Regions from separate parts of the Bacillus sp. MN7755 genome, predicted to be linked through region 2. Evidence: riboswitches for the same ligand, from Rfam matches in the RefSeq annotation. Region 2 holds a riboswitch; each other region holds the start of a gene.
The links. A riboswitch is a leader RNA that binds a small molecule or an ion and turns the genes downstream of it on or off. The one in region 2 is predicted to bind thiamine pyrophosphate.

Region 1 (3,286 bases), on a different contig from region 2:
TGAAGGTGATTTGAGTATTAAATTAGAAGAAAGACCAGATGATATTGGTATTATTAATGCGTATTTTAATAATACCATCGAGAAGTTTAAAGGAATTGTAGATAAAGTGAAGCAGACAGCCGAACAGGTTTCCTCATCTTCAAAAGAATTGTCAGTGAGTACGAAAGAGAATAGCATGGCAGTTCAAGAAATCGTAAGTTCTATGGTTGGGGTAAGAGCGGGCACTCAGTCACAAGAAACTTCAGTACCAAAGTATTTAGGTATTGTATATGAAATGGAAGATAGGATAGAAGAGATAACAAATGCTGCAGAACAAATGACGGAAGAGTCTGAAGGTATGGAGCATCATTCAGTAAAAGGAAATGGTGTTATTGAACAGGCGATTAATCAAATGAACATAATACAAAATGCAGTACAGGATGTATCTTCTATCATTTATTCTTTGGAAACAAGATCAAAAGAAATTAATGATATTGTAACTGTAATTACAGGTATTTCAAACCAAACTAATTCGTTAGCTTTAAATGCTTCTATTGAATCCTCACGTGCTGAGGAAACTAGAAGGGGATTTGCCGTTGTTGCTGATGAAGTGCGTAAATTAGCAGAGCAAACGGAAGCATCAGCAAAAGATATAGCAAAATTAATAGGGGAAACACAAGCTGAAACGGAAGAAGCTGTTGTTTCAATGCAAAAGGCTTCAAAAGAAGTAGAATCTGGAATTAAACTTGTTCGAAGTAGTGGTGCCTTCTTTGAAAAAATTTCAAAATCAGCACAATCTGTTACAAATCAAGTTAGAGTTGTTTCTAGCAATTCAAGTGATATATTGCAAAATAGCGAAAATATTGTTCGTGTTGTAAATGAACTATCACATATCGCAAATATGTATGCGAATAGTAGTAGTAATATTGAAGCGAGTATGAAAGAACAGGAAATGTCTGTACAAGATATTGCTGAATTAGCGAGTTCTTTAAGCTGGCTTTCACAGGAGTTACAAGAGTTAATTGGAGAATTCAAGAGTTAACTGAAATGATTATACATGCTTTTGTTTGTTCAATAAAATAAATCATGCTACAATGAAAACGAATTAAGGACCGGGGAGCCAATTGGCTGAGAGGATGTAAGCAAACATCGACCCTCAACCTGATCTGGATAATGCCAGCGTAGGGAGTTACTTAAAGTGATGTAGCATATGTTATTCTATAATAACTTGCATACAAGGCTTTCCTACGTAGTAGGAAAGCCTTTTCTTGTTTTAAAATTTAATTTCAGAAGGGGGATATTATTATGTCACAACAAGTTACAATGTCATTTTCAGTAGTACCACAAGCAAAAACAAAAGATGTATATTCTGTTGTTGATAAAGCAATTGAAGTTGTACAACAATCGGGAGTTCGTTATGAAGTAGGAGCAATGGAAACAACGCTGGAAGGAGAATTAGATGTACTTCTTGATGTCGTTAAACGTGCGCAACAAGCTTGCGTGGATGCTGGAGCTGAAGAAGTGATTACTTCTATTAAAATCCATTACCGTCCAAGCACTGGTGTAACGATAGATGAAAAAGTTTGGAAGTACCGTGATGAATATGCAAAACCAGAAGCAATCTAAAATAATTACAACAATTTGGCTTATCCTTCTCATTGCAATATGGGAAGGATCTGTTTCATTATTTAAAATTGAACCTTGGATTTTACCAAAGCCTTCTGCCATTGTTCAAGAATTAATTGGAATGAAGGATTTACTATTACCGAATACGATGCAAACGTTACAAGAGGTTATAATTGGACTATTTTTTGCGATTTTAATTGGGACAAGTATTGCAATTCTTATGGACGTTATCCCTTTATTTCGTATTTTAATAAATCCGTTGCTTGTTATTTCGCAAACGATTCCAATCGTTGTACTTGCACCGTTATTTATTATTTGGTTTGGATATGGAATGCTACCGAAAGTAATGGTAGTAATACTCGTTTGTTTCTTCCCGATTGCGCTTAGTATTTTAGAAGGTTTTCAAACGGTAGATAAAAATATGTTGAAGTTGTTGCAAACGATGAAGGCAACGAAATGGCAAGTTTACCAGAAAGTAAAGTTTCCGGCAGTGCTTCCATACTTTTTCTCCGGTTTGAAAATTGCAGTTACATATAGCGTCATGGGAGCGATTATTGGAGAGTGGCTCGGTGCCAGCGAAGGGTTAGGAGTTATGCTTACGAGGGCTACAAAATCCTTTTTAACTGCCCGGGTATTTGGTGTTGCAGCAATTATTGTTATGGTGACATTATGTCTGTATTTTATCGTGGAGTTTATGGCAAGAATAACAGCACCATGGATATATAGAAAGGACGGCAGAAAATGAAAAAAGGTTTAAAAGTTATGTTGGCTGCCTTATTAGCAGTAGGTGTGGCTGGATGTAATCCGGCGAAGAAAGAAGAAAGTGCAAGTAAAGATCAAAAAGTAAAAGTAGTATTAGATTGGTTCCCGAATACGAATCATACTGGTTTATATGTAGCGCAAGCGAAAGATTATTATAAAAAGCAAGGCTTAGATGTAGAAATTATTCAGCCTGGTGACAATGTAACAGCAGAGCAAATGATAGCTTCAGGAAAAGCTGACTTCGCAATAAGCGCACAAGAAAATGTAACGTTGGCTCGGGTGGAAGGTATTCCTGTTGTATCTGTAGGGGCGATTATTCAGCATAACACTTCAGCTTTTGCGTCACTTAAGAAAGATAACATGACTTCACCGAAAAATTTTGAAGGCAAACGTTACGGAGGCTGGGGAGGACCAGCAGAAGAAGCAACGTTGAAGACAATTATGGAGAAACATCAGGCTGATTTTAATAAAGTCGAAAAAATCATTTTAGGACAAACAGACTTCTTTAAATCAATTGGCCGTGATGCTGATTTCGAATGGATTTATTACGGTTGGGATGGTATTGAAGCAAAGCGTCAAGGAAAAGAGTTAAATACAATTATGGTGAAAGACTTAGATCCAGCGCTCGATTTCTATAGCCCTGTTATTATTACAAGTGAAAAACATACGAAGCAAGATAAAGACTTTGTGAAAAAGTTTATGAATGCAACGACAGAAGGGTATAATTTTGCAATTAAAGAACCAAAAGAAGCAGCGGATATTTTAATTAAAGCTGTTCCAGATGTGAATAAAGAGTTAGTGCAAGAGAGTCAAAAGTGGTTAAGTACGAAGTATCAAGATGATGCAAAAGCATGGGGAGTACAGAAGGAAGAAGTTTGGACGAATTACATGAATTTCTTATATGATAACAAAGTTATTA
Region 2 (3,286 bases):
TATTTCCAGACCGGTAATCATTAAGGCTTAGCGCTTGTAGTTCTTGTTGAAACTGATTCATTTTCATGACCTCCGTTTATAAAATACAACCCCATCGATGCTTTCCTATATTTTTGTTCGTTACATCTAAGTAGAAATAGCGCTATAAACTAAGTTAAATACATACACCAACAAAGTATGACTTATCACTAGATGATGCACCTTGTTCATATACCTATTTTTACTATGGGCTCATTTTTATAAATAGAAATTATAAAATTTGAATTCTAGCGTCATATCTTCATGCTTACTAAGCTCAATTTATTTCTCAATAACCATAATGCCGTATCCTGTACGTTCAAGGTAGAAATTCATTCCATTACGTTGTGCATCTGAAGTTGGAACAGTAACGAAATATGTTAATCCATTTGATTGTTTAATACATGTGGCAGAAGTTTATCCAGTTAATGCGTAGAAAATTAAATTAACTAACTTATCGATATGCCATTTCGCCATATCCGCAGCACTATCGACTTTACACAAATCTGACAAGAAAAAATGTTATAGATAGGTATTATCCATACCTATCTATAACATTACTTCTATTCTTTATCCAATTACATCTTTTACTTCTGTATTCACTGGCCACTTTTCTAAAGTATAAGCCATTTCCCAAAATGAATATTCATATTGGCTACTAATAATAAAATGTTGTTTCATTCGATTTCGGTCTGCCTCTGTTACTTTTTCAGCTATTGCATCTAATCGTGTAATTTGCTCTTCAACTAATGTTCGGAACCAATCAGATCCATAAGCAGAAATCCATTCGTTATAAATCGGCTCTTCTGGCTGACACTCTTTTAAACGCTCACCAATTTCATAATACAGCCAATAGCAAGGTAAAATTGCTGCAATGATATCGCCTAAATGTCCTTCATACGCAGCACGATACATATGTGAAGTATATGCGTATGCAGTTGGAGCAGGGATAAAATTATCTTTTTCTTCTTGTGTTATCCCTAGTTTCTTCGCAAAATTCTCATGTAATGATAATTCCGCCTCATATGTATTTTGGGCATGGTGTGCCATACGAGCTGTCGTTTCTAATTCCAGTGCTTTTGCAGCTCCTAAAGTTTGTACTCTAGCAAAGTGACTTAAATAATATGAATCTTGAAGCACGTAATAGCGAAAACTAGCTAAATCTAATGTTCCTTCACCAAGTTTTTTTACAAAAGGATGCTGAAAACTAGCTTCCCAAATTGAATCTACTTCTTTACGTAACGATTGTGAAAAAGTCATGTGAATTCCTCCAATAATTAATTTAATATAAGTATTTATCCACAGTTATTAACGCTTTAAAATAAAAAAACTTTCTTTACAGGCGTAAAGAAAGTGAAATTGACAGTATTTATTCATGAAATAACAATGTCTTTCCCACTTCCCTACGCTGGCATTAACCAGATCAGGTACTAAGAGTCTCAAATCCCCATTTGATCTCAGCCTATAATAGGCCCCCCTAGTGGATAAATATTTAATTTTCGTATTGTATTCATCATAACATACTTCATGTTACTGTCAAAAGTATTCATGATACTGCTACTTAAAACCCTTCTTCTTCCCTTACTCTTAATGAAGTTTCAATAATCATATCTAATAGTTTGCTATAATTAATTCCCGCTGCATCTGCACTTTTTGGTAGTAGACTTGCTTGTGTCATCCCTGGTAATGTGTTAACTTCCATTACATATGGAATACCGTCTTTCACCATCATATCAACCCTTGCATAAACACTACATTTTAATGCTTTATAGCAAGCCAGTGACGCTTTGTTTACACGTTCTTTCAATTCAACTGGAAGTTCAATAACTTCTTCAATAGTACCAGCATCATCATATTTCGCATTGTAATCAAAGAACTCCGCCGCGTGTCGAATTGAAATGATGGGTAACTGTTTTCCATCAAAAATGGAACATGTAATCTCGTCACCTTTTATATACTTCTCTATTACTACTTCAGAATCCCATTCAAACACAGTTTCCAGCATTGAAATTAATTCGTCTTTATTATAGACAATCTTTACTCCAACACTTGACCCACCAGAGTTTGGTTTTACGACTAACGGAAATCCTAACTTATCTAACTCATCAAGATTTAGATCCTCCATTTTTGTAAGTTCAATCCAATCTGGTGTTTCTATTCCTTCATAACGTAAAATCTTTTTCGAAATATTTTTGTCCATACATATACCGCTAGATAACATATTGCTCCCGCTATAAGGAATACCTAAACTTTCAAGCGTTCCTTGAACAGTCCCGTCTTCTCCGTATTTTCCGTGTAATGCGAGCAGCGCAAAATCAATGTCTTTCGCTTTTTCGATTAAATCCATTTTTTCGTTTAACGTAATTGGAACTATGTCATACTTACTTTTATCTAAATGTGCAATCATTTCATTTCCAGTCATAATTGATACTTGTTTTTCAGAGGATACTCCTCCCATAATAACGCCAATTCTCATTTCCTCAACTCCAAATTTCATTTTTTATTGTATCACCGATTATTTTAATTCCCCGAACTATTTCTTCTTCTTTCAGACGTGAAAATCCTAATCGAAAAGTATTCGCTCCTCCTCCATCAGAGTAAAAAACATCTCCAGGAGAAAATGTAACTCCTTGCTCATAACACTTTTGCAAAAGAGTTCGGGCATGAATTTTTTCATCTAACTCTATAAATAAATGAAGTCCACCATCACCGGTCATCCTTTGAAACGGAATGTACTCGTTACACGCCCCAACAGCTAACTCATATTTTTTCTTATAAACAGATCTTGCCTTTTTTAAATATTTTTCAAAATATCCTTCATGTAAATATTGAAACAGAACAGCTTGATCTAAAGTAGATGTATGAATTGTTCTTGCTCTTTTTACACTTTCTAAATGATGGATCAGCTCTTTATCTGCAATGATCCATCCTACACGTAAACCAGGGAAAAGTACCTTCGAAAAGCTACTAATATAAATCACATTATTACCAGCGCCAGCAAAAGTTAATAATGGTGCTAAATGTGAACCTGAATAACGTAGTTCCTCATTAAATCCATCTTCTATAATAGGAACCTTATATTTTGAAAATAATCTCATCAGTTCCGTTCTTTTCTCTGAACTTGTAACAATACCGGTTGGATTATGATAGGAAGGAATTAAATATGCAAAATCAAACTCTTTTTCACGCAAGCTTTTTTCAACTTGATTCGTATCAAGGCCATCCTCATTCATATCAATACCATGAACTTCAAGGCCATGTAAGCGGA
Region 3 (3,286 bases), on a different contig from region 2:
GATAGTCTACTGATGAGGTTATTCTATTTAAAAGGGGATTCTTTAGGGGGAGAGAACAATGAACACATGGACACAAGTTTATGATCCGTTCGGAAACATTTGGATTTCGGCAGCGGTCGCACTTATTCCGATTATCTTTTTTTTCTTAGCTTTAGCAGTTTTCCGCATGAAGGGGTATGTGGCAGGATTTATTACGGTTGTACTTACAATTTTAGTGGCGTTATTCGCTTATAAGATGCCGTTCACGATGGCGATGGCAGCGACCGGATATGGTTTTTTATACGGATTATGGCCAATTGCTTGGATTATCATTATGTCGGTATTTTTATATAAAATTTCTGTGAAAACAGGTCAATTCGATGTGATTCGTGCATCTGTATTATCCATTACGAATGACCATCGTTTACTCGTTATTTTAATCGGTTTTTCATTCGGAGCATTTTTAGAAGGGGCAGCAGGATTTGGTGCACCAGTAGCGATTACGGCAGCACTTCTTGCAGGCCTTGGGTTAAATCCTTTATATGCAGCGGGTCTTTGTTTAATTGCAAATACGGCACCAGTAGCGTTCGGAGCGATGGGAATTCCGATTACAGTTGCTGGACAAGTAACAGGTATTGATCCACATAAAATCGGACAAATGGCTGGACATCAATTACCGTTTCTATCATTATTTGTTCCGTTCTTTATCGTATTTTTAATGGATGGATTGAAAGGGGTAAGACAGACTTGGCCTGCTTTACTTGTAGCGGGTAGTTCGTTTGCAATTACGCAGTTCATTACAGCGACATTCTTAGGACCAGAACTTCCGGATATTACGTCAGCACTTGTAAGTTTAGTTAGTTTATCGTTGTTCTTAAAAGTATGGCAACCGAAAGAAATCTATCAATCCGGGCAAGCAAATAGTGAAGTAGCTGCAACAACAACGGCGGCATCGATGCCGAAATTAACGTTAGGAAAAGTTGTAAAGGCATGGTCTCCATTTATCGTATTAACGGTTATGGTAGTCATTTGGAGTCAAAGTTTCTTTAAAGCATTATTTGCTCCAAGAGGCGTGTTAGAAAGCCTTGTATTTAAGTTTGAAATTACAGGCTTGCATAATTTGGTAATGAAGGCAGAGCCTATTGTAAATAAAGCGACGCCTTACGAGGCAATCTTGAAGTTCGATGTATTATCAGCAACTGGAACAGCGATTTTAATTGCTTGTCTCATTTCCATGTTTATTTTGAAAATGAGTGTAAAAGATGCAGTAGTAACATTTAAAGAAACGTTAAGCGAATTGAAAATGCCAATTCTATCTATCGGATTCGTATTAGGATTTGCATTTATCGCAAACTATTCTGGTCTATCTTCTACACTAGCATTAGCACTAGCAGGAACTGGCGGACTATTCCCGTTCTTCTCACCATTCCTAGGCTGGATTGGCGTATTCTTAACAGGTTCCGATACGTCAGCGAATGCATTATTCTCAAATCTACAAGCAATTACAGCACAACAAGTTGGTGTATCTGAAGTACTTCTCGTTGCAGCAAATACAACGGGTGGTGTAACAGGAAAAATGATTTCTCCGCAATCAATTGCAATTGCTTGTGCGGCAGTTGGACTTGCTGGAAAAGAATCAGATTTATTCCGCTTCACAGTGAAGCATAGTTTATTCTTTGTAATTATTGTTGGTATTATGACGTATGTACAGGCATATTATTTAACGTGGATGATTCCATAAGTAACAAAAGAAATAAACTTTGCATTTTTCAGATTATCGTGTATGATGGGAAAGTATTGAAAATTAAATCAGTGATAAACTAGGGGTGCCTAACGTATGCGTAGGCTGAGAGAGAAGCGCGTGATCTTCTTAACCCTTTGGACCTGATCTGGCTCGTACCAGCGTAGGGAAGTTAACGGCTTTACATAATGATGTCTTTTATGAGCCAGGTCCTTATTTTTTTATGGACCTGGCTCTTTTTATTTTGGCATACGCTGGCCATATCTCGTCCTTGTCACGAACAGGGGAGGCAACAAAGGTTATGAAACAATCTGTTTCAGCTGAGCAAATTGAATTGAAATCGAGTTTACCAGGGAGTAAGAAAGTATATGTAGATGGACCACGCGCAGGTATGAAAGTGCCGATGCGTGAGATTGAACAAAGCGAAACGAACGGCGTCTCAAATCCGCCAATCCGTGTGTATGATACGAGCGGTCCTTATACGGATCCGGCGTATAAAGTAGAGCTGGAAAAGGGGATTCCAACGCCGCGCCACTCTTGGATTCTAGAGCGCGGGGATGTAGAGGCATATGGAGGGCGCGAGGTGAAACCAGAGGATGACGGTGTGAAAGTGGCTTCGAAACATACACCTATTTTCCCGCAAATGGATCGCCAGCCGCTTAGAGCGAAGCAAGGTGCAAATGTTACGCAAATGCATTATGCGCGTAATGGCATTATTACGTTTGAGATGGAATATGTTGCGATTCGTGAAGGCGTAGAGCCTGAGTTTGTTCGTAAGGAAATTGCAGAAGGTCGTGCCATTTTACCAGCGAATATTAATCATCCGGAAGCAGAACCGATGATTATTGGACGTAATTTCCACGTGAAGGTCAATGCAAATATCGGAAACTCTGCTGTATCTTCTTCTATTGCAGAAGAAGTAGAGAAGATGACGTGGGCAACGCGCTGGGGTGCAGATACGATTATGGATTTATCTACAGGTAAAAATATTCATACGACGCGTGAGTGGATTATTCGTAACGCGCCTGTACCAGTTGGAACTGTACCAATCTATCAAGCGCTGGAAAAAGTAAACGGAATTGCAGAAGATTTAACGTGGGAAGTGTATCGTGATACGTTAATTGAGCAAGCGGAGCAAGGCGTGGATTACTTTACGATTCATGCCGGAGTATTACTTCGTTACATTCCAATTACGGCAAAACGTACGACAGGTATTGTTTCCCGCGGTGGTTCAATTATGGCGCAGTGGTGTTTATTCCACCATAAAGAAAACTTCCTATACACTCATTTTGAAGAGATTTGTGAAATTATGAAGCGGTATGATGTTTCGTTCTCTCTCGGAGATGGATTACGTCCAGGTTCGATTGCAGATGCAAATGACGAGGCACAATTCTCTGAGCTTGAAACACTTGGTGAATTAACGAAAATTGCTTGGAAACATGATGTGCAAGTGATGATTGAAGGGCCTGGACATGTACCGATGCATTTAATTAAAGAGAATATGGAGAAAGAGCTTGATATTTGTCAGGGCGCGCCGTTCTATACACTTGGGCCGTTAACGACAGA

Region 1: it holds a riboswitch for thiamine pyrophosphate, as region 2 does, so the genes downstream of both, ACYVEC_RS03730 (MTH1187 family thiamine-binding protein) here and tenA (thiaminase II) in region 2, are expected to answer to the same signal.
Region 3: it holds a riboswitch for thiamine pyrophosphate, as region 2 does, so the genes downstream of both, thiC (phosphomethylpyrimidine synthase ThiC) here and tenA (thiaminase II) in region 2, are expected to answer to the same signal.

Annotation. Positions count from the first base shown of each region.
Region 1 covers NZ_BTRL01000005.1:95,312-98,597, reverse strand. The annotation lists gene ACYVEC_RS03735 (methyl-accepting chemotaxis protein) at 1-1,021, shown strand, start outside; TPP riboswitch at 1,083-1,184, shown strand; gene ACYVEC_RS03730 (MTH1187 family thiamine-binding protein) at 1,285-1,605, shown strand; gene ACYVEC_RS03725 (ABC transporter permease) at 1,577-2,350, shown strand; gene ACYVEC_RS03720 (ABC transporter substrate-binding protein) at 2,347-3,286, shown strand, end outside.
Region 2 covers NZ_BTRL01000013.1:185,775-189,060, reverse strand. The annotation lists gene ACYVEC_RS15795 (heterocycloanthracin/sonorensin family bacteriocin) at 1-61, opposite strand, end outside; gene ACYVEC_RS15790 (N-acetylmuramoyl-L-alanine amidase C-terminal domain-containing protein) at 301-420, opposite strand; gene tenA (thiaminase II) at 589-1,278, opposite strand; TPP riboswitch at 1,402-1,507, opposite strand; gene ddlB (D-alanine--D-alanine ligase) at 1,580-2,494, opposite strand; gene pdxR (MocR-like pyridoxine biosynthesis transcription factor PdxR) at 2,499-3,286, opposite strand, start outside.
Region 3 covers NZ_BTRL01000001.1:295,074-298,359, reverse strand. The annotation lists gene lldP (L-lactate permease) at 59-1,720, shown strand; TPP riboswitch at 1,792-1,907, shown strand; gene thiC (phosphomethylpyrimidine synthase ThiC) at 2,022-3,286, shown strand, end outside.